DNA from 4 places in the Streptomyces sp. SYP-A7185 genome. Region 4 is predicted to be linked to each of the others. Evidence: riboswitches for the same ligand, from Rfam matches in the RefSeq annotation. Region 4 holds a riboswitch; each other region holds the start of a gene.
What was found. Region 4 has a riboswitch for thiamine pyrophosphate ahead of thiO (glycine oxidase ThiO). Riboswitches for the same ligand answer to the same signal wherever they lie in the genome.

Region 1 (5,183 bases), 1.9 Mb from region 4:
ACTCGAAGCGCGCGTCCGAGAGCGCGTCGTCCCAGTCCTGCGCGCCCGGGTGCCCCTTGGCGAGGTCCGCCGCATGGGCCGCGATCTTGTACGTGATGACGCCGGTCTTCACGTCGTCGCGGTTGGGCAGGCCCAGGTGCTCCTTGGGCGTGACGTAGCAGAGCATCGCCGTGCCCCACCAGCCGATCATCGCGGCGCCGATGCCGGACGTGATGTGGTCGTACGCGGGCGCGATGTCCGTGGTCAGCGGGCCGAGCGTGTAGAACGGCGCCTCCTCGCAGATCTCCTGCTGAAGGTCGATGTTCTCCTTGATCTTGTGCATCGGGACATGGCCCGGGCCCTCGATCATGGTCTGTACGTGGTGCCGCTTGGCGATGGTGTTGAGCTCACCGAGGGTGCGCAGCTCGGCGAACTGCGCCTCGTCGTTGGCGTCCGCGATCGAACCGGGGCGCAGGCCGTCGCCCAGCGAGTACGTCACGTCGTACGACGCGAGGATCTCGCAGAGCTCCTCGAAGTTCTCGTAGAGGAAGCTCTCCTTGTGGTGCGCGAGGCACCAGGCCGCCATGATCGAGCCGCCGCGCGAGACGATGCCGGTCTTGCGGTTGGCGGTGAGCGGGACGTACGGAAGGCGCACGCCCGCGTGCACCGTCATGTAGTCCACGCCCTGCTCGGCCTGCTCGATGACCGTGTCCTTGTAGATCTCCCAGGTCAGCGCCTCGGCCTGGCCGTCGACCTTCTCCAGGGCCTGGTAGAGCGGCACGGTGCCGATGGGGACGGGGGAGTTGCGCAGGACCCACTCGCGGGTCGTGTGGATGTTGCGGCCGGTGGACAGGTCCATGACCGTGTCGGCGCCCCACTTGGTGGCCCAGGTCATCTTGTCCACCTCCTCCTCGATGGAGGAGGTCACCGCGGAGTTGCCGATGTTGGCGTTGACCTTCACCAGGAACTTCTTGCCGATGATCATCGGCTCGATCTCCGGGTGGTTGACGTTGGCGGGAATCACCGCGCGGCCGGCGGCGACCTCCGCGCGCACGACCTCGGGATCGAGGTTCTCGCGGATCCCGATGAACTCCATCTCGGGCGTGATCTCACCGCGGCGGGCGTACGCGAGCTGCGTGACCGCTTGGCCCGCGCGCCCCCTGCGCGGCTGGCGCGGGCGGCCGGGGAAGACCGCGTCGAGGTTCTTCAGGCCGCCGCGGGGCGAGGTGTGCTTGATGCCGTCGTCCTCGGGACGGGGCGGACGGCCCGCGTACTCCTCGGTGTCACCGCGGGCGATGATCCAGTTCTCGCGGAGCGGGGCGAGGCCCCTGCGGACGTCGGTGTCGACGGACTCGTCGGTGTACGGCCCCGAAGTGTCGTACAGGGTCACGGCCTTGCCGTTGGTGAGGTGCACCTGGCGGACCGGCACCCGCAGGTCGGGGCGCGAGCCCTCGACGTACGCCTTGTGCCAGCCGATGGACTTCCCGGCCTCCGCGCCGAGGGGGTTCCCGGTGTTCTCGACCGGGTTCTTGGCGTTTCCGACCGGGTTCCCGGTGTTCTCGCTGAGGTTCCCGGTGTTCTCGTCGCTGCTGGAGGCAGGCGTGCGTGTGTCCGATGTGGTCATGAGACCTACTCCCTACGCCGGCATTACCCGGTAACAGGTTCGGCGGTCGACGCAGCGAATTCCGTACGGCTCGTGCACGTTCGTGCCGCTTCGTACGGAGGTCAGCGCCCTCTCAGCCCGGTGCTCCGAGCTCCCGCGATTGCAAAGGTGCCTCCACGCTAGCGCCCCGCCGGGCGCGCTGAACAGAGGGCCCTCCCCGTTCTTGCGATGATCGGGCAGTGACCACCACACAGCCGCCGTCCCAGCCGCCCGTCCCGAACGTGCCTCCGGACTCCCACGGGCACTCCCACAGCCATGGTCCTGCCGCGCCGGTCTCCCAGCATCTGCGCAAGGTCATCGCCGCCGTGCTGATTCCTTTCGCCACGGCGGTGGTCGTCGGCCTCGCGGTGTTCTGGCCAGGTGGCGCTCCGTCCCACGAGCGCACCGGAGTCGGCTTCGACCGGCAGACGCAGTCGGCCGAGGTCGCGAAGGTCCAGGAGCTGCCCTGCAAGGACGTGAACGCCTCGCAGACCCCGCCCAACGGCGACACCTCCACGGCCGAGGGGCAGTCCGCCCAGTCCCGTGCCAAGGGCGTCTGCAAGAAGGCGACGATCGAGGTCACGAGCGGCAAGGACAAGGGCCGCACCTTCACCGAGATCGTCCAGCCCGACTCACCGCGGCAGTTGCGCCAAGGCCAGGAGGTCGTGGTCGCCTACGAGCCCACGGCCCCCGAGGCGTTGCAGTACTCGGTCACCGACGTGAACCGGAAGTTCCCCATGGCGCTGCTCGCCGGGATCTTCGCGCTCGCCGTGGTCGTGGTGGGCCGGATGCGCGGCGTCATGGCCCTGATCGCCCTGGCGTTGAGCTTCCTCGTCCTGACGTTCTTCATCCTGCCCGCGATCCTCCAGGGCTCGAACCCGCTGGTCGTGGCGGTGATCGGGGCCAGCGCCATCATGCTGATCGCGCTCTATCTCTGCCACGGCCTCACGGCCCGGACCTCGGTCGCGGTCCTCGGCACGCTCATCTCCCTGCTCCTCATCGGGCTGCTCGGCTCGCTCTTCATCGGCTGGGCCTCGCTGACCGGCAACACGGACGACAACACCGGCCTGATCCACGGCCTGTATCCGTCCATCGACATGAGCGGCCTGCTGCTCGCCGGCGTCATCATCGGCTCGCTCGGCGTGCTCGACGACGTGACGGTGACGCAGACGTCCGCGGTCTGGGAACTGCACCAGGCCAACCCGAAGATGGGCTGGCGCGGTCTGTACGGCGCGGCCATCCGCATCGGCCGCGACCACATCGCCTCGGTGGTGAACACCCTGGTCCTGGCGTACGCGGGTGCCGCGCTGCCCCTGCTGCTGCTCTTCTCGATCGCACAGAGCAGCGTGGGCACGGTGGCCAACAGCGAACTGGTGGCCGAGGAGATCGTGCGCACCCTGGTCGGCTCGATCGGCCTGGTCGCCTCCGTCCCGGTCACGACCGCGCTGGCGGCCCTGGTGGTCTCGGCCGACCGCTCGGCCCCCGCGGGCCGCACGGGCCACGCCCCGCACCCGTCAGGCGGCGCCACCCCCGCTCCGGCCCCCACGTCCACCCCCGCCCCCAAGCAGGGCCGCGGCGGAAAGGGCCGCCGCCGAAAGGCGTGACGTGCGGTCGGCAGCCAGGGGCCGGCCGGAGGGCGGAGGGGCGGCAGCAAGGGGCCAGAGGGCAGACGGGCGGCACCCAGGGGCCGGAGGGCGAACGGGCGGCAGCCAGGGGCGGGCGGCGCCTAGGGGGAAGGCGGGGTGCCGAGGGGGGCGGCGGGGTGCCCAGGGGCCGGACGGGCGGGCGCCCAGGGGCCGGACGGGCGGGCGCCTCGCGCTCAGCGCCCAGCGCTCAGCGCCCAGCGGCCGTGCCGTAAGGCTCAACCGGCGGATGCCATGAAATGCACCAATCTGCCGTAGGGCCGCGTCCTGGCCCGTGAGCGTCAGCCCGCGCTCTGCTCCTCGGCGAGGATCCGGTCCAGCGCCTCGTCCAGGTGCGCCTCGAAGTCGGCCAGCGCCCGCTCCTGCCCCAGCGGCACCAGCTTGTCCGTACGGTCCAGGAAGGCGAGGAGCGGCGGGATCCCCACCCGGAACAGGGCCTGGTCCGCTCCGACCTGAAGCCGGATCAGCGCCTCGTCGAGCAGCTCGGGATCGGTGGGAGCGATGTGCACGTCTCCGTCACCGACCGCCCCGCCCACCCCGTCGACCAGCAGCTCCCGCCCGAAGGCCCAGGTGACGGGGGCGTCTCCGGGGAGATGGAAGGTCAGCCGGACGGCGTAAGGATCACCGGTCTCATAACGCAGCTCCACCGGGATGCGAAACGACAGCTCCTCGGAAACGAGGAAGCTCATCATGACCTCTGCCTGGACCGACTCGCGCATCGTCCGCCTACCCCGTCGCTAAAGCTCGACTGGCCAGGAACCAACTCCCTGACACTCATGGCATCTTGCTTAACGTACACATCAGATCACAAGGAGTGAGTTTTCAGATGCTGATAGAGAAGGCGAGTGTCCCCAGTAGTCTCCCGATTTCCCCTTGCAACCGCTCGGCCGCAGGGAGTAGCCGGTCCGCCTGATAAGACGGAACGGAAATGGCCATGGTCGCCGCGGTGTTACCCGCTGTGATCGGAATCGCGGCGCAGACCGTGCCCAACGCGTACTCCTGTCGCTCCACGACCGGCCGCATCCGGCCCATGCCGTCCAGCCGGCGGAGGAAACTCCGGTTGTCCCGGACGGAGTACCGGGTGGTCGACTGCACCGGATAGCGGGAGAGGTGGTCCTTGCGCTGTTCGTCGTCGAGTTGGGAGAGGAGACATTGCCCGATCGCATGGGCGTGTCCCGTCTCGCGGAAGTCGGCCCACTCCTCCACCGCCGGATTACCCGGGGTGTCCGCCACGGCCACGACCTCGATCTCGCCCTCGCGGTACACGGCGAAGTACACGGGGACGCCGATGGCGTCCCGCCAGTGCTCCAGGGCCTCTCCGATCATGCCGCGACGATTCTGCTGCGCCCCGCTCGCGCTCAGCCGCTCGGCGGCCTCCCCGAGCACGAACACGCCCTTGTCCCGGCGGAGATAGCCCTCGTGCGTCAGCGTGCGCAGCAGGTGATAGGCCGTGGGGAGCGCGAGCCCGGCCTCCCGGGCCAGCTGTTTGGCCGGCGCCCCCTCCTGATGCGCGGAGGCGGCCTCCAGCAGGTGCATCGCCCGCTGCACCGAACCAATGAGAGTCGGCGCGGCGGCAGTTGAGGTCGTGGCGGTCGGCGATGCCCCCGACGAGGGGCCGTTGGACGAGATGTCGGCGTGTGTGGCGTCAACCGTGGCCAAGGTTCACTCCCGAAACACGTGGGGGTTCCGCCCGTGCCCGGGATACACGGGTGGGAGCGCAGTGCGCCCGCGCGCGGGGCACCCCGCGTCGGTTTTCGGACTCTAACCCTTGGCCGCCGGACTAAGGCCCCGCACCAGGAAACTTCCCCCGGCCGAGCGAACTGTTGCCGGACATCAACAATCGCTGGTCGCCGGTGTCACCAATCGCCGCGGGAAGAGGTGGAGCCGGATATGAACTTCCGTACGACGTAAATGAGTCC
Region 2 (5,183 bases), 3.6 Mb from region 4:
CGGCGGACACCCCGAGCGGCAGCATCAGGAGCGCGTCGAAGCCGCGCACCAGGCGGCCGGCCTTCCGGGTGAGCGCTGCCGCGGCGAGGCCGCCGATCACCAGGGCGATGGCGGTGGCGGCGAGCGCGTACCGCAGGGAGTTCCAGACGGCCTCGATCGGCGGGACGAGGAAGGCTCCGCCCTCCGCCGACGTCAGCTCCCGGTAGTAGGTGAGGCCGTAGCCCTCGGGGCCGCTCAGCGACCGCTCGATCAGCACCCCGAGCGGCAGCAGGATCAGCACGGCGACCGTCAGCATGACCCCGCCGAGCAGCGCCCACTGCCCCGCCCCGCGCGGCCGGCGCGCCACGGCGGAGGCGTCGACGAGCCGCAGCGCGGTCTCCCGCCTGCGCACGGTCCACGCGTGCACGGCCAGGATCACGCCGACCGCCGCGAACTGCACGAGGGTCAGGACGGCGGCCGTCGACAGGTCGAGGAGCTGGGCGGTCTGCCGGTAGATCTCGACTTCGAGCGTCGAGTACGCGGGTCCGCCGAGGATCTGCACGACGCCGAAGGAGGTGAAGGTGAAGAGGAAGACCATGAGGGACGCGGCGGCCACCGCGGGTCCGAGCGCGGGCAGCGTCACGGTGCGCCAGGCGGTCCAACGCGAGGCGCCGAGCATGCGCGCGGCTTCCTCCTGGCGCGGGTCGAGCTGCGACCAGAGCCCGCCGACCGTGCGGACGACGACGGCGTAGTTGAAGAAGACGTGCGCGAGCAGGATCGCCCACACGGTCGTGTCGAGCCGTACGCCCCACATCTCGTCGAGCAGGCCGCCGCGGCCGAGCAGCGCGAGGAACGCGGTCCCGACGACGACGGTCGGCAGCACGAACGGCACGGTCACGACCGCCCGCAGAACCTGCTTGCCCCTGAAGTCGAAGCGCGCGAAGACGTACGCGCCGGGGAGCGCGATCAGGAGCGTGAGCGCGGTCGACGCGAGCGCCTGCCAGGTGGTGAACCACAGCACGTGCCGGACGTCGGACTGTCCGACGACGTCCGCGATCCGCCCGAACCGCCACGCGCCGTCCACCTTCAGGCCGCGCGCGACGATCGCGGCGACCGGATAGGCGAAGAAGACCGCGAAGAACGCGACGGGCACGGCCATGAGGCCGAGCCGCGTCGCGCTCCCGCGCGAGAGCAGCCCCCGGCGGGACCGGCCCTTGCGGGACTCGCCCTTGGGCGACTCACCCTCGGGGGACTCGCCCTTGGGCAGCTTGCCCTTGGACGGCTTGCTTACTTCAGTACGAGTGAGGTCCACGACTTGACCCACTGCTCACGGTTGTCGGCGATCTTCTTCGGGGACATGGTCTCCGGGTTCTCGACCGTCACGCCGTGCTTGACGAAGAGCTCGGGCAGCTCGGTCTTCTCGCGCACCGGGTTCACGAACATGTTCAGGGGCATGTCCTTCTGGAACTCGGCGCCGATCAGGAAGTCCAGCAGCGCCTTGCCGCCCTTCTCGTTCTTGGCGTTGGCGAGCAGGCCCGCGTACTCGACCTGCCGGAAGCAGGTGCCGGTCGCGACGCCGGTCGGTGCCTCCTTGGGCTGCGGCTTGGCGTAGAGCACCTCGACGGGCGGCGAGGAGGCGTACGAGACGACGAGCGGCCGGTCGCCCTTGGCCTTCTTGCCGCCCGCGGAGCCGGAGAACTCCTCGTTGTAGGCCTGCTCCCAGCCGTCGACGACCTTGACGCCGTTGGCCTTGAGCTTCTTCCAGTAGCCCTGCCAGCCGCCGTCGCCGTATTGAGCGGCGGTGCCGAGCAGGAAGCCGAGGCCGGGCGACGAGGTCGCGGCGTTCTCGGTGACCAGGAGGTCCTTGTAGGCGGGCTCGGCCAGATCCGCGAAGGACTTCGGCGGCGCCAGCTTCTTGTCGGCGAAGTACTTCTTGTCGTAGTTCACGCAGATGTCGCCGCTGTCGACGGGCGTGACGCGGTGCTTGCCCTGGTCGACGCGGAACGGGGAGGCGATCCGGTCCGAGCCCTTGGCCTCGTACGACTGGAAGAGGCCGTTGTCGAGGGCGCGCGAGAGCAGGGTGTTGTCGACGCCGAAGAAGACGTCGCCCTGCGGGTTGTCCTTGGTCAGGATGGCCTTGTTCACGGCGGCTCCGGCGTCGCCGTCCTTGAGGACGTCGACCTTGTAGCCGGAGCTCTTCTCGAACGCCTTCAGGACGTCCTTGGAAACCGCGAAGGAGTCATGGCTGACGAGCGTGACGCTCTTGGAGTCGGCCTTGTCGCCGCCGTCCGACGAGCCGCCGCACGCGGAGAGCGCGACGAGCCCGAGGGCCACCGCGGCCGCGGTGACGGTGATCTTCTTGGTGGTGCTCACCGAGTTCAACTGAGTTCATTCCTCCTGGAGTGACCAGGAAGAGACGCGGCCCTGCCCGCGGACCGGAGTGGTTCGCGGGCAGGGCGCAACAGCTTGAGTGATGTCCGAACTTCCTACCCGGAATGACCCGGGCAAGGTTCAGAGGGTCTGCGGCCAACCTGTCCTTGGTGCCGCACTCTCAGCGCTGTGGCGCTCCCCTGTCGGAATATGAAGATGGTTCCGGATATGAAGTTGTGTTCCGGCCTGAAGTTCAGTCCCGGACATGAAGTTGTGTTCCGGCCAGACTAACGCTCCGACGCGGCGAGCTGACCGCACGCCCCGTCGATCTCCTGGCCACGGGTGTCACGAACCGTGACGGGCACCCCATGAGCGGCGATGGCGTCCACGAAGGCCTTCTCGTCCTCGGGACGCGACGCCGTCCACTTCGAGCCCGGGGTCGGGTTCAGCGGGATGAGGTTCACGTGCACGGGCTTGTTCTTGAGCAGCCGCCCGAGCCGGTCACCGCGCCAGGCGTGGTCGTTGATGTCCCGGATCAGGGCGTACTCGATGGAGAGGCGGCGCCCCGACTTGGCGGCGTACTCCCATCCGGCGTCGAGGACCTCCCGTACGTTCCACCGCGTGTTGACGGGGACGAGGGTGTCGCGCAGCTCGTCGTCCGGCGCGTGCAGCGAGATGGCGAGGCGGCACTTGAAGCCCTCGTCGGCGAACCGGTGGATGGCGGGCACCAGGCCGACGGTCGAGACGGTGATCCCACGCTGCGAGAGGCCGACGCCGTCGGGCTCGGGATCCGTCAGACGGCGGATGGCACCGGTCACGCGGTTGTAGTTGGCGAGCGGCTCGCCCATCCCCATGAAGACGATGTTCGAGAGCCGCGCGGGCCCGCCGGGAATCTCCCCGTCCCGCAGGGCGCGCATCCCGTCGACGATCTGGTGCACGATCTCGGCGGTCGAGAGGTTCCGGTCGAGACCGGCCTGTCCGGTCGCACAGAACGGACAGTTCATCCCGCAGCCGGCCTGCGACGAGATGCACATCGTCACGCGGTCCGGGTAGCGCATGAGCACGGACTCGACGAGCGTCCCGTCGAACAGACGCCACAGCGTCTTGCGCGTGGTGTCGTCGTCACAGCTGATGTGCCGCACCACTGACATCAGCTCGGGAAGCAGCGCCTCCTGGAGCTTCGTGCGCGCACCGGCGGGAATGTCGGTCCACTGCTCCGGGTCGTGCGCGTACCGCGCGAAGTAGTGCTGCGAGAGCTGCTTGGCACGAAACGGCTTCTCGCCGACGGCGGCAACGGCTTCCTTGCGCTCGGCGGGCGTGAGGTCGGCAAGATGCCGCGGCGGCTTCTTGGCCCCGCGGGGCGCGACAAAGGTGAGTTCTCCGGGTACAGGCATGGTGAATCCAGTGTCGCAGACGCTGAGGGTCCGGCCAGATCACCGCCCGGCGGCACCGGTCACCCTGCGTCGCCGTCCCTCACCGGCGGGTCTGGTCGTCCGGGTCGTTGTCCCCGTCCCCGTCCCCATCTCCGTCCCCGTCCCCGTCGTCGTCGGGCAAGAGGTCGTCGAAGTGGGCCCAGCCCTCCCACGTCCATACGTCGGTGTCCGGGTCCGCGCGCAGGGGGACGAAGCGGCCCAGCTCGAAGTCGTCGGAGGTGGCGGACACGTCGAACCAGTGCTCGTCGGCGACCTCCGTCCCCAGGCCCACCGTCCGCGCGGTCAGCCGGACCAGCAGCTTCACGCCCTCGGCGTCCAGCAGGTCCTTGCCCTGGATGTGCCCGAGGGGCAGCGCGGCGAGCGGGGCGTCGACGGGTATCCAGACCGTGAAGGGCGCCCCGCGCTCCACCGCGAGCCACGCCCTCTCGTCCGCCCGCTCGCCCTTCTCGTCCAGGACCTGGAGCCACTTCTTGTAGACGACCCGACTGTCGCCGTACGGGGATCGCTCCAGGTAGCGCAGGTGCGCGCGGGCCCGCAGATCGACCACCGAGAGGTTGTCGAAATGGTTGTAGAAGCGCACCGCGATCACCGCGTCCTCGGGGTCCTGCCCCTCCGCCACCGGGAAGTCGGCGGTGCGGCCCGGCGAGATGCTGGCCCGCCGCCGCCAGACGAACGGACGCAGCGCGAACAACTTCACCAGGACGATTCCCAGGAGCACCGCCGGCACCAGCGCCCCGGTCACCGAGGCCAGCGTGGCGAGCAGCGCGTGCGCGAGGTTGTCCGGTTCGGGGTCGAGGCTGTCGGTGCCGACACAGGCCCGCAGCGCCGACAGGGCGACGTCGAGCAGCCCCGCCACGTCACCGAACCGCTGCCCGAGCCCCCGCGCCGACTCCTCGGTGAGCGTCCAGACCACCGCGATGGCGACGGCGAGGCCGGTCAGCGCGCCCAGCGCCATGAACATCAGGGCATGGACCGTCCGCCCGGCGATCCACCATCGAACCGATATCCGATGCCGCGGATGTGTGGACGGGCGCCGCAAGCGCCGTGTCAAAGGTCTCAACTCCTGCCCCCCGAGAGGGGGTTAGCGTAACGGAGGAGATCTTTTCCCGGCAGTCCACGGAGTCATCCTGCGGGCGCCCGGTAGCCATGCCGTCCCTCCGTGGGTACACCCGATGTGGAAGGCTGTGCCCGCCGCACGATCCGATCCTGAAGGGTGTTGGCCGTGAAGGACCGAAGCCTCAAAGCGCTGGGCCTGGACGACGTTCCCGCCAAGCTCCCCCTGACCTATCCGGGCCGCCCGGCCACCGAACCGGCCCTGCTCTCCGGCGACGAGCTGTGGCCGCTGGACGTGCGCCGGCAGCGGCTCGGCGGCTGGCCCGTGTCCCGCGGCCCGCGCCTCGA
Region 3 (5,183 bases), 2.6 Mb from region 4:
GTGGAAGTGGTGGACAGGTCCGTGGCCGCTGCCGATGTGCAGGGTGTCGGCGGCGCGCAGGGCTCCGGTCAGGTACGCCTTGGCGGCGCGGACGGCGGTGGGCCAGTCCTCGTGCTGCGGGCGCAGGGCGGCGATCGCGGCGGACAGGGTGCAGCCGGTGCCATGGGTGTTGCGCGTGTCGACACGGGGTGCGGACAGCTCGGTGATGTCCGCGGCACCGGCGCCCGTGGGGTGCGTGGCGTCGACGAGGATGTCCACGGATCGGGCGTCGTGGGTGTGGTGGCCGCCCTTGAGCAGGACGCGCCGGGCGCCGGTTTCGAGGAGTTCTTGGGCTTGCTCGACGGCTTCCGCGCGGTTCTTTGCCGCGGCGGTGCCGAGCAGGTCGCCGGCCTCGGGGAGGTTGGGGGTGATGAGGTCGGCCAGCGGCAGGAGACGCTCGCGCAGCACCGCCACCGCATCGGCTTCCAGGAGGCGGTGGCCGCTGGTCGAGACCATGACGGGGTCGAGGACGACGTACCGGGGGCGGTGGCGCTCCAGGGCCCCTGCGACGGCGTCGGCGATGGCGGCGTCGGCCAGCATCCCGATCTTGACGGCGTCCACCGGGACGTCGGCGAACAGCGTGTCGAGCTGCTCGGTGACGAATGCCGGGGGGATGGCGTGGATGCCGGTGACACCCAGGGTGTTCTGTGCGGTCAGGGCGGTCAGAACGGCTGTTCCGTAGGCGCCGTTGGCGGAGAACGCCTTCAAGTCGGCTTGTATCCCGGCGCCGCCGGAGGGGTCGCTGGCGGCGATGGTGAGGGCGATGGGCGGGCTGGTCACGCGGAGATCTCCTGTCGCAGGGTGCGGACGAGGGAATGGGCTGCGGCCCGGGGGTCGGGCCGGCCGCAGATGGCACTGACGACAGCGATGCCGGCCGCGCCACGCCCCATGACCGCGGCGGCCCGGGACGGACCGATCCCGCCGATGGCCACGCAGGGCAGCGGGCTCTCCCGGACGATCCGGGCCATGCCGTCCAGGCCGAGCGGGGCATCCGCGTCCGGCTTGGTGGACTGCGCGAACACCGGACCGACACCGAGGTGATCGACGCTGTCCGGCACGTGCGCCAGCTGCCCGGGACGGCTGATGGACAGGCCGATGTACGCACGGGGGCCGAGTCGGCGACGGGCGGTATCGGGAGAGAGGTCCCGCTGCCCGAGGTGGACGCCGTCCGCGTCCAGCCGGGCCGCCACGTCCAGCCGATCGTTGACGATCAAGGGGACGCCGGTGCCCGCCAGTTCGGCCTGGATCGCCCGGCCGAGCGAGAACAGCGTGCGGTCGTCCGCGTCCGGGTCGCGCAACTGGACGGCGGTCACGCCGCCCTTGACGGCCGCTGCCACGGTAGGGGCGACGCCACGGTCGCCGCAGAGCCTGGTGTCGGTCACCAGATACAGGGACAGGTCGAGAGGAGGTCGCATGAATTGCTCCTTGGGGTCTCCCGGCCGGGCGAAGGCGTGGGAAACGCATCGGGAGGTACGGGGGAAGGCAGGCCCCGGCGTGCCGTGCGGGGACCCGTGAGTCGTACACCGGGGTGAGAGGAGGCGGGGGAGAGGGCAGCCAGGCCCGGTGCCGGGGGGCGCCCCAGGGGGGGCGGGCACTGTGCGGCGGGTGGCGTCGAGGCCACCGCTCACGCGGATCCCCGCCGTACGCGTCCGCTCAGCGCAGGTCGAGGGCCTCGGCGAGCCGCTCAGGGCTCAGCTCGTACAGCGCGTCGATCAGGGCGACCGCGAACGTGCCCGGCCCCGCGGAGCGGGTGGCGGCGTCCTCCGCGGCCACGGTGAGCAGGCCGGTCGCGGCCGTGGCGGCCAGCAGTGCGTCGTCGGTGACGGCGGTGCAGGCGGCCACCAGAGCGCCGAGCGAGCAGCCCGTACCGGTCACCACAGCCAGCAGCGGGCTCCCGTTGGCCAGACGCACCACGCGCGTCCCGTCGGTGAGAACGTCCTCGGGGCCGCTCACCGCGACCGCGCAGCCATAGCGCCGGGCCAGCGCGTCCGCCGCGGCCAGCGCCGCCTCGGGGACGTCCGTGCTGTCCACGCCGCGCCCGCCCGCGCCGCCGTCCAGTGCCAGGATCTCCGAAGCGTTGCCCCGAATGACCGCCGGCGGCGTGCTCTCCAGCAGTTCGCGGGCCAGCGCGGTGCGCCAGGGCAGCGGGCCGACCGCCACCGGGTCGAGCACCCACGGCCGCCCGGCGCCGGCCGCTTCGGTGACCGCGACACGCATCGCCGCCGCCGTCACGGAGGTCACCGTGCCCAGGTTGACCAGGACACCCCCGGCCACCCGGGCCAGCGCTCCGGCCTCCTCCGCGCTGTGCACCATCGCGGGGGCAGCCCCCGCCGCGAGCAGCACGTTCGCGGTGAACTGCGACACCACGACGTTGGTCAGGCAGTGCACCAGGGGTGCGGAGGCCCGCAGGGACGCGCTCACGTCCGCCACGGCAGCACGGGAGACGGCAGTGTCGTGCCGGGCAGGTATGGAGGCAGTATCCATCGTCAACACCCTTCCTACGCCGGCATTACCCGGTCCAGGTTCATGCGGTCGGCGGAAAGGGGATCAAGTCCCGTCCGCCCTCTCAGCCCGGCTGCTCCCGAGCTCCCGCGGTGGTCGCTACGCAATGTACCTCCTTGAGGAACAGGAGGTCGCACACGGGTACCTCACGCAACGGCCTGGCTCCTATGCCCACCGGAGCCGGGTGCGACGCACGAAGCCGGGCGGCCCTGACAGGAATCAGGGCCGCCCGGCCGTCGTGCGTGGAGAAGCGTCGTGCGCGCAGAAGGAAAGGTCAGCAGCTCAGGTTGGAGCCCGGCGTGGTGCCGAGGATCTGGGTGAACTGCTTGTAGCGGTCGACCCGGCTCTGGACCTGGGCGGGGTTGCCGCCGTTGCACTCCAGGGTGCCGTTGATGGCGCGGATGGTCTCACCGAAACCGCGGCTGTTGACCATGGCGTTGTGCGGCGTCATGGTGCCCGGACCCGACTGGGTGTTCCAGTACCAAAGACCGGTCTTCCAGGCGACCGCCGGGTCGCGCTCCACCAGGTAGGGGTTGCGCAGGAGGTCGATGCCGAGCGCGTCGCCGGCCGCCTTGTAGTTGAAGTTCCAGCTGAGCTGGATCGGACCGCGGCCGTAGTACGCGGCCTGGCCCGCCGGGCAGCCGTAGGGCTGGGAGGCGTCGCAGTAGTGCGGGTAGTTGGCCTGGTTCTGCTCGACGATGTGGACCAGACCGCCGGTCTCGTGGTGGACGTTGGCGAGGAACGCCGCTGCCTCCTGGCGCTTGATGGTGTCGCCGCCGGTGTTGGCGAAGGCCGGGTACGCCTTGAGCGCGTCGGTCAGGCCCTTGTACGTGTAGAACGAGTTCCGGCTCGGGAACATCTGGTTGAACTGCGCCTCGGTGACCACGAATCCCGAGGGGTCGGGGTTGCCGGGGTCGGTGCCACCGCCGCAGGCGCCCGCGTCCGCCCAGACGTCGCTGCGGCCCGGCGTCTCGTTCTGGGTCCACCACTTGGCGTTCCAGTTGCGCCCGTTGTACGAGGCGGTGTTGCCGCCGGTGTAGACGGAGGAGGAGTTCCAGGGGGCTGCGCACGCGGCGGCGGACGCCGTGGCCGCGGCCGGGCCAAGGACGATCATCGCGCAGAGCGCGGCTAGCGCTGCTGCGAAACTGATGAGACGTTTGATCACGCGACATCTCCTATCGAGCGGGCTGGAGGAGGGCTCCACGCGCCATGGGGGTGTCGGTGACTCAAGCGAAATGGTCTGGACCTGTCAAGGTCTGGACCAATTCTGGTACGCGGCTGACCTGAATTCGCCATGCACCGACCCCGCAGGGGTGCCGCCGCCACGGGTGCATCGCCGCTACAGGAGTGCCCCCGTGAAGGCCGATCAGGCCGGTCGTCGCCCGCCGGCGGGGCGGCGGGTTCGGGCAAAGGGCTCGCCGCAACCGGCCGGCAGCAGACGCTTCCCCTTCATCGGTTGTTGATGCACCGTCAACCCGGGTCTCTTAGGTTCCGCAAGCGCCTCGCGCGACCCCGCCGCCCGACCGGTGCGGCAGGGACGGTCACGAACCCCTGGAGTGATCAAATGGAACGTCGTAGTTTCCTGCGCGGAGCAGTCGTCGGCGGCACGGCGGCGACCTTCGGCTACACGCTCATGCAGGGCGCGGCCTACGCGGCCCCGGCGCAGAAGGGCCCCGGCCCGTACGGCGCGCTCGGCGCGGCAGACGCCAACGGCCTCCAGCTGCCCGGCGGCTTCACCGGCCGGGTGATCGCACGGTCCGGCCAGAAAGTCGGCTCCACCACCTACACCTGGCACGACGCCCCTGACGGCGGTGCCTGTTTCGCCGACGGCACGGGCTGGATCTACGTCTCCAACTCGGAGATCTCCTCCACCGGCGGCGCGGGTGCGATCAAGTTCAACTCGACGGGTTCCATCACCGGTTCGTACCGGATCCTGTCCAACACCAACCGCAACTGCGCCGGCGGCGCGACCCCCTGGAACACCTGGCTGTCCTGCGAGGAGGTCAGCACCGGCTACGTCTACGAGACCGACCCGTGGGGCGTGAACGCCGCCGTGCGCCGCGGCGCCATGGGCCGCTTCAACCACGAGGCGGCGGCCGCCGACCCGGTCCGCAAGGTGATCTACCTGACGGAGGACGCGACGGACGGCTGCTTCTACCGGTTCGTTCCCTCCACCTGGGGCAACCTGGCGGCGGGCACGCTCCAGGTCCTCAAAGCCGGAACGGCCACCTCCGGCAGCTTCACCTGGGTGACCGTGCCGGACCCGGACGGCTCGCCCACCCCCACCCGCGACCAGGTCTCCGGCGCCAAGCTGTTCAACGGCGGGGAGGGCTGCCACTACGCCAACGACACCGTCTGGTTCACCACCAAGGGCGATGGCCGCGTCTGGCAGCTCAACCTGGCCGCCGGCACCTATGAGCTGGCCTACGACGACTCCCTGGTCGTCGGTGGCGGAGCCCCGCTGACCGGGGTCGACAACGTCACCGGCTCGTCCTCCGGCGATCTGTACATCGCCGAGGACGGCGGCAACATGGAGATCTGCATCATCACGCCGGACGACGTGGTCGCGCCGTTCCTGCGCATCAACGGCCAGTCCGGCTCGGAGATCTGCGGCCCGGCCTTCTCGCCGGACGGCAAGCGCC
Region 4 (5,183 bases):
GCACCGCTACCGGCCAATCCCCGTCCACCCTGCGGACAGTCTCCGCGAAGGTTGGCCGAAGATCGCCGATCAGGCCGTACGCAGGCGCTTCGCGAAGTCGGCCGCCGCGGCACCCGGATCGTCCGCCTCCGTGATCGCCCGGACGACGACGACGCGGCGGGCGCCCGCTTCGAGCACCTCGTCGAGGTTGCCCGCGTCGATGCCGCCGATGGCGAACCACGGGCGGTCCGTGCCGAGCGAGGCCGTGTACCGGACGAGGTCGAGGCCCGGGGCGTGACGGCCCGGCTTGGTGGGGGTCGGCCAGCAGGGGCCGGTGCAGAAGTAGTCCACGCCGTCCTGGGCGGCCGCGGCGGCGGCCTCGGAGTCGGCGTGCGTGGAGCGGCCCACCAGGACGTCCTGGCCGAGGACGGCGCGGGCCGCGGGCACCGGCAGGTCGCCCTGGCCCAGGTGCAGCACGTCGGCGCCGATGGCGTGCGCGACGTCCGCGCGGTCGTTCACCGCGAGGAGCTTGCCGTGCCGGCGGGCCGCTTCGGCGAAGACCTGGAGGTGGTCGAGCTCCTCGGCCGCCTCCATGCCCTTGTCGCGCAGCTGCACGATGTCGACGCCGCCCGCGAGGACGGCGTCGAGGAACTCGGGGAGGTCTCCCTGGCGCCTGCGGGCGTCCACGCACAGGTAGAGGCGGGCGTCGGCGAGCTGCTCGCGGGCAGGCTTGGCGGCCATGAAGAGGTCCCCCCGGGTCGTGGGTCGCCCACGGGCCGCGGGTCCTCGGGGGACCCGCGGTCCGTACGCAACGGTTTTCCGTTTCGGTCAGGCGCGTTCGGTCAGACGGCGAGCGCCTGGGCGCGGCGCTTCACCTCCGTGCCACGATTCTCGCTCAGCGCCTGCGCGGGGGTCCCGGGCAGGGTCGGGTCGGGAGTGAAGAGCCACTCCAGCATCTCTTCGTCGGAGAAGCCGTCGTCCCGCAGGAGCGTCAGGGTGCCGGTGAGGCCCTTGACGATCTTGTCGCCGTCGATGAAGGCGGCCGGCACCGCGAGCGCGCGGTTCTCACCACGGCGCACGGCGATCAGCTGGCCTTCCTTGACCAGCTGGCGCACACGCGTCACCTCGACGTCGAGCATTTCTGCGATGTCGGGGAGGTGGAGCCACTCGGGGACGAGAGCATCAGTCTTTGCGTCAATCTCGGTCACGGGGACAAGCGTAGCTCCGGGCACCGACAGCGGCCGGGCAGCGGGTCCCGCCGGCTCTCCCCGCCCCGCCGCGGCTAGGGCAGCACGGCCTTCTTCAGCGGTACCGAGGGGTCCTCGGCCAGCTCGGGCAGGAGGCGGGCGCCGGCCTCGATCAGCTTGCGGCCCTGCGCCAGGTCCCTGGGGCGGCCCACCGCGAGGAGGGCCACCAGGGCGCCCTCGCGCAGCCAGCACACGCTCCAGGCCGCGCCCGAGGGGTCACCGCGCCACACCAGCTCGTCGGCGGAGGCGTGGTGCCCGGCGTACTGGACGAAGCGGCCGAACTGCTCGGACCAGAAGTACGGGACGGGGTCGTACGCCGAAGGGGTCTCGCCGATGATGTTCGCCGCCACCGTGCGCGGGCCCTGGAGGGCGTTGTCCCAGTGGTGGACCAGGAGGCGCTCGCCGTACCGCCCCGAGGGGAAGGAGGAGCAGTCGCCGACCGCGTACACGTCGGGCTCCGAGGTCCGCAGGTGGTCGTCGGCGAGGACCTCGCGGTGGGCGCCGAGGGCGATGCCGGAGTCCGCGAGCCAGGCCGTGGCGGGGCGGGCGCCGATGCCGACGACGACCGCGTCCGCGGGCAGCCGGGTGCCGTCGTCCAGGAGGACGCTGCCGGGTTCGACGCGCTCCACGCGCGCGTGGGTGCGCAGTTCGGCTCCGGAGTCGGCGTACCAGGACGCCATGGGGGCGGCGACCTCGGCGGGCAGCGCCCCGGCGAGCGGCCGCCCGGCGGCCTCGACGACGGTGACCGAGCAGCCCGCCTCACGTGCGGCGGTCGCGAACTCGGCGCCGATCCAGCCCGCGCCGACGACCACGATGCGGTGCTGTTCGGCGAGCACGGGGCGCAGCCGCTCGGCGTCGTCGAGGGTGCGCAGCAGGTGGACGCCGGGCACACCGGCGACGCCGGGCAGCAGGATCGGCTCGGCGCCGGTGGCGAGGACCAGGGCGTCGTAGGAGACCGGGCCCGAAGCGGTGTCCAGTTCGTGGTCGGCGGGGCGGACGCCCGTGACCTCGTGGCCCAGGCTCAGGCGGATGCCGAGCGCCTCGAAGTCGATGTCGAAGGCGGATCCCTCCGCCTTGCCGAGCAGCACGGCCTTGGACAACGGCGGCCTGTCGTACGGCTGGTGGGGCTCGGCGCCGATCAGGGTGACCGCACCGGGGAACCCCTGCTCGCGCAGGGCCACGGCGGTCTGCACACCGGCCATTCCCGCGCCGACGATGACGACGTGCCGCTCTTCCCGCCTCTGCTCGTTCACCCGGTCACTCTAGGGCGGCGCACGACGTCGCCCTGAGGGCACGACGGGGAGATCTCTGACACACCGTCACTGCCCATGACCGCACGGCCGCCCTATCTGCCCCGGGGCGCCAAGGGCTAAGGTTGCCGTGCAGAGCACTCGCGGGAGCCCGGACGCACCGGGCTGAGAGGGAGGCTGGACGGCCTCCGACCGTACGAACCTGATCCGGGTCATGCCGGCGAAGGGAGGGGCTGGACACCCATGCAGCCACGTACACCACCCCACGGGACGCCTGACGTCCTCGTCGTCGGGGGCGGCATCATCGGCCTGGTCACGGCCTGGCGGGCGGCGCTACGCGGCCTGACGGCCGCGGTCGTGGACCCCGAACCGGGCGGCGGCGCGGCGCAGGTCGCCGCGGGCATGCTGGCCGCCGTCACCGAGCTGCACCACGGGGAGCAGACGCTGCTCGGCCTGAACCTGGCCTCCGCGCGGCGCTACCCCGACTTCGCGGCCGAGCTCGCGGAGGCGAGCGGACGCGACCTCGGCTACCGCGCGTGCGGCACGCTCGCCGTCGCGCTGGACGCCGACGACCGCGCGCACCTGCGGGAGCTGCACGCGCTCCAGCAGCGGTCGGGCCTCGCGTCGGAGTGGCTGAGCGGGCGCGAGTGCCGCCGCCTCGAACCGATGCTCGCGCCGGGCGTCCGGGGCGGGCTGCGGGTCGACGGCGACCACCAGATCGACCCGCGCAGGCTCGCCGCCGCCCTCCTGGTGGCCTGCGAACGGGCGGGCGTGGCCTTCCACCGCACGTGGGCGGAGCGCCTGTCGGTCGCGGGGGACCGGGCCACCGGAGTCGTCCTCGCCGACGGCACGGCCCTGGAGGCCGGGCAGACCGTGCTGGCCGCGGGCAGCCTCAGCGGGCGCCTCGGCGGTGTCCCCGAGGGCGTGCTGCCGCCCGTGCGCCCGGTGAAGGGGCAGGTGCTCCGGCTCACGGTGCCGGAGCGGTACGCGCCGTTCCTGAGCCGCACCGTGCGCGCCGTCGTGCGCGGCAGCCACGTCTATCTGGTGCCGCGCGAGAACGGAGAGCTCGTCGTCGGCGCGACCAGCGAGGAGCTCGGCTGGGACACGACGGTCACCGCGGGCGGCGTGTACGAGCTGCTCCGGGACGCCCACGAGCTCGTGCCGGGCATCACGGAGCTGCCGCTGACGGAGACCCGCGCGGGCCTGCGCCCCGGCTCCCCCGACAACGCGCCGCTGCTCGGCCCGACCGCGCTGCCCGGCCTCCAGCTGGCCACCGGCCACTACCGCAACGGCGTCCTCCTGACGCCCGTCACCGGCGACGTCATGGCACACGCCCTGACCACCGGCGAACTCCCCGACGAGGCGCGGCCCTTCACACCGCTGCGTTTCGCCCGCACCCCCCGTACGCCGCGCTTCATGGAGCAGCCCGTATGACCACTCCCGGCACTCCTGCCACCCCCGGCACTCCCGCCCCTGCCGTCACCGCCGTCACCGTCAACGGAGAGGCCCGCGACGTGGCGGCGGGCACCACGCTCGAAGCCCTGGTCGCCACGCTGACCGCGGCCCCCTCCGGGGTCGCCGCCGCGCTCAACGAAACCGTCGTCCCGCGCGCGCGGTGGTCCACGACGCCGCTCACCGACGGGGACCGCGTCGAGGTCCTCACCGCCGTCCAAGGAGGCTGAACCGGCATGGCAGACGATCCCTTCGTCCTCGGCGGGCTCACGCTCTCCTCGCGCCTGATCATGGGAACGGGCGGTGCGCCGAGCCTGGACGTCCTCGAACGCTCCCTCGTGGCCTCCGGTACGGAGCTGACGACGGTCGCGATGCGCCGCCTGGACCCCGGGGTACAGGGCTCGGTGCTCTCCGTCCTCGACCGGCTCGGCATCCGGGTCCTGCCGAACACGGCGGGCTGCTTCACCGCGGGCGAGGCCGTCCTGACCGCCCGCCTCGCGCGGGAGGCGCTCGGCACCGACCTGGTCAAGCTGGAGGTCATCGCGGACGAGCGCACGCTGCTTCCCGACCCGATCGAGCTGATCGACGCCGCGGAGACACTCGTCGACGACGGCTTCACGGTCCTGCCGTACACGAACGACGACCCGGTCCTCGCCCGGAAGCTGGAGGACGTGGGCTGCGCGGCGATCATGCCGCTCGGCTCGCCCATCGGCTCCGGGCTCGGCATCCGCAACCCGCACAACTTCCAGCTGATCGTCGAGCGGGCGGGTGTGCCGGTGATCCTGGACGCGGGGGCGGGAACGGCGTCCGACGCGGCGCTCGCGATGGAACTGGGGTGTGCGGGTGTGATGCTCGCCTCCGCCGTCACCCGCGCCCAGGAGCCGGTCCTGATGGCCGAGGGCATGCGGCACGGGGTGGAGGCGGGGCGGCTCGCGTACCGGGCCGGGCGCATCCCGCGGCGACACTTCGCCGAGGCGTCCTCGCCGGTGGAGGGCATGGCCAGGCTGGATCCGGAGCGGCCCGCTTTCTGAGCGCTTTCCGCGTGCTCTACACGTGCTTTCCGTCTGCTTGCCGCGTGCTTTCAGGGCGTCTCCCGCCTGTCACAGCTCGGCTGCAGTCGGGCTCCGGGCACGCCCGGGCGGGCAACGGTGTCGGCGGTGGCTCGTAGACTCCCTGCGTGGACACGACCCTCCAGGACCCGCTCGTCGGGCAAGTGCTCGACGGCCGCTATCGCGTGGACGGGCGGATCGCGGTC

Region 1: another riboswitch for thiamine pyrophosphate. It lies ahead of thiC (phosphomethylpyrimidine synthase ThiC); the one in region 4 lies ahead of thiO (glycine oxidase ThiO).
Region 2: another riboswitch for thiamine pyrophosphate. It lies ahead of QBL25_RS29265 (thiamine ABC transporter substrate binding subunit); the one in region 4 lies ahead of thiO (glycine oxidase ThiO).
Region 3: another riboswitch for thiamine pyrophosphate. It lies ahead of thiM (hydroxyethylthiazole kinase); the one in region 4 lies ahead of thiO (glycine oxidase ThiO).

The regions. Positions count from the first base shown of each region.
Region 1 covers NZ_CP122310.1:4,886,149-4,891,331, forward strand. The annotation lists gene thiC (phosphomethylpyrimidine synthase ThiC) at 1-1,603, opposite strand, end outside; TPP riboswitch at 1,596-1,750, opposite strand; gene QBL25_RS21385 (YibE/F family protein) at 1,822-3,225, shown strand; gene QBL25_RS21390 (SsgA family sporulation/cell division regulator) at 3,546-3,983, opposite strand; gene QBL25_RS21395 (IclR family transcriptional regulator) at 4,087-4,800, opposite strand; gene QBL25_RS21400 (DUF5326 family protein) at 5,121-5,183, opposite strand, start outside.
Region 2 covers NZ_CP122310.1:6,623,675-6,628,857, reverse strand. The annotation lists gene QBL25_RS29270 (ABC transporter permease) at 1-1,138, opposite strand, end outside; gene QBL25_RS29265 (thiamine ABC transporter substrate binding subunit) at 1,267-2,352, opposite strand; TPP riboswitch at 2,445-2,561, opposite strand; gene rlmN (23S rRNA (adenine(2503)-C(2))-methyltransferase RlmN) at 2,637-3,743, opposite strand; gene QBL25_RS29255 (hypothetical protein) at 3,823-4,743, opposite strand; gene QBL25_RS29250 (hypothetical protein) at 5,005-5,183, shown strand, end outside.
Region 3 covers NZ_CP122310.1:425,216-430,398, reverse strand. The annotation lists gene thiD (bifunctional hydroxymethylpyrimidine kinase/phosphomethylpyrimidine kinase) at 1-819, opposite strand, end outside; gene thiE (thiamine phosphate synthase) at 816-1,454, opposite strand; gene thiM (hydroxyethylthiazole kinase) at 1,693-2,469, opposite strand; TPP riboswitch at 2,517-2,642, opposite strand; gene QBL25_RS02005 (glycoside hydrolase family 19 protein) at 2,816-3,655, opposite strand; gene QBL25_RS02000 (alkaline phosphatase PhoX) at 4,106-5,183, shown strand, end outside.
Region 4 covers NZ_CP122310.1:3,020,525-3,025,707, forward strand. The annotation lists gene thiE (thiamine phosphate synthase) at 70-720, opposite strand; gene QBL25_RS13290 (Rv2175c family DNA-binding protein) at 822-1,187, opposite strand; gene QBL25_RS13295 (NAD(P)/FAD-dependent oxidoreductase) at 1,262-2,428, opposite strand; TPP riboswitch at 2,610-2,722, shown strand; gene thiO (glycine oxidase ThiO) at 2,720-3,910, shown strand; gene thiS (sulfur carrier protein ThiS) at 3,907-4,158, shown strand; gene QBL25_RS13310 (thiazole synthase) at 4,165-4,959, shown strand; gene pknB (Stk1 family PASTA domain-containing Ser/Thr kinase) at 5,106-5,183, shown strand, end outside.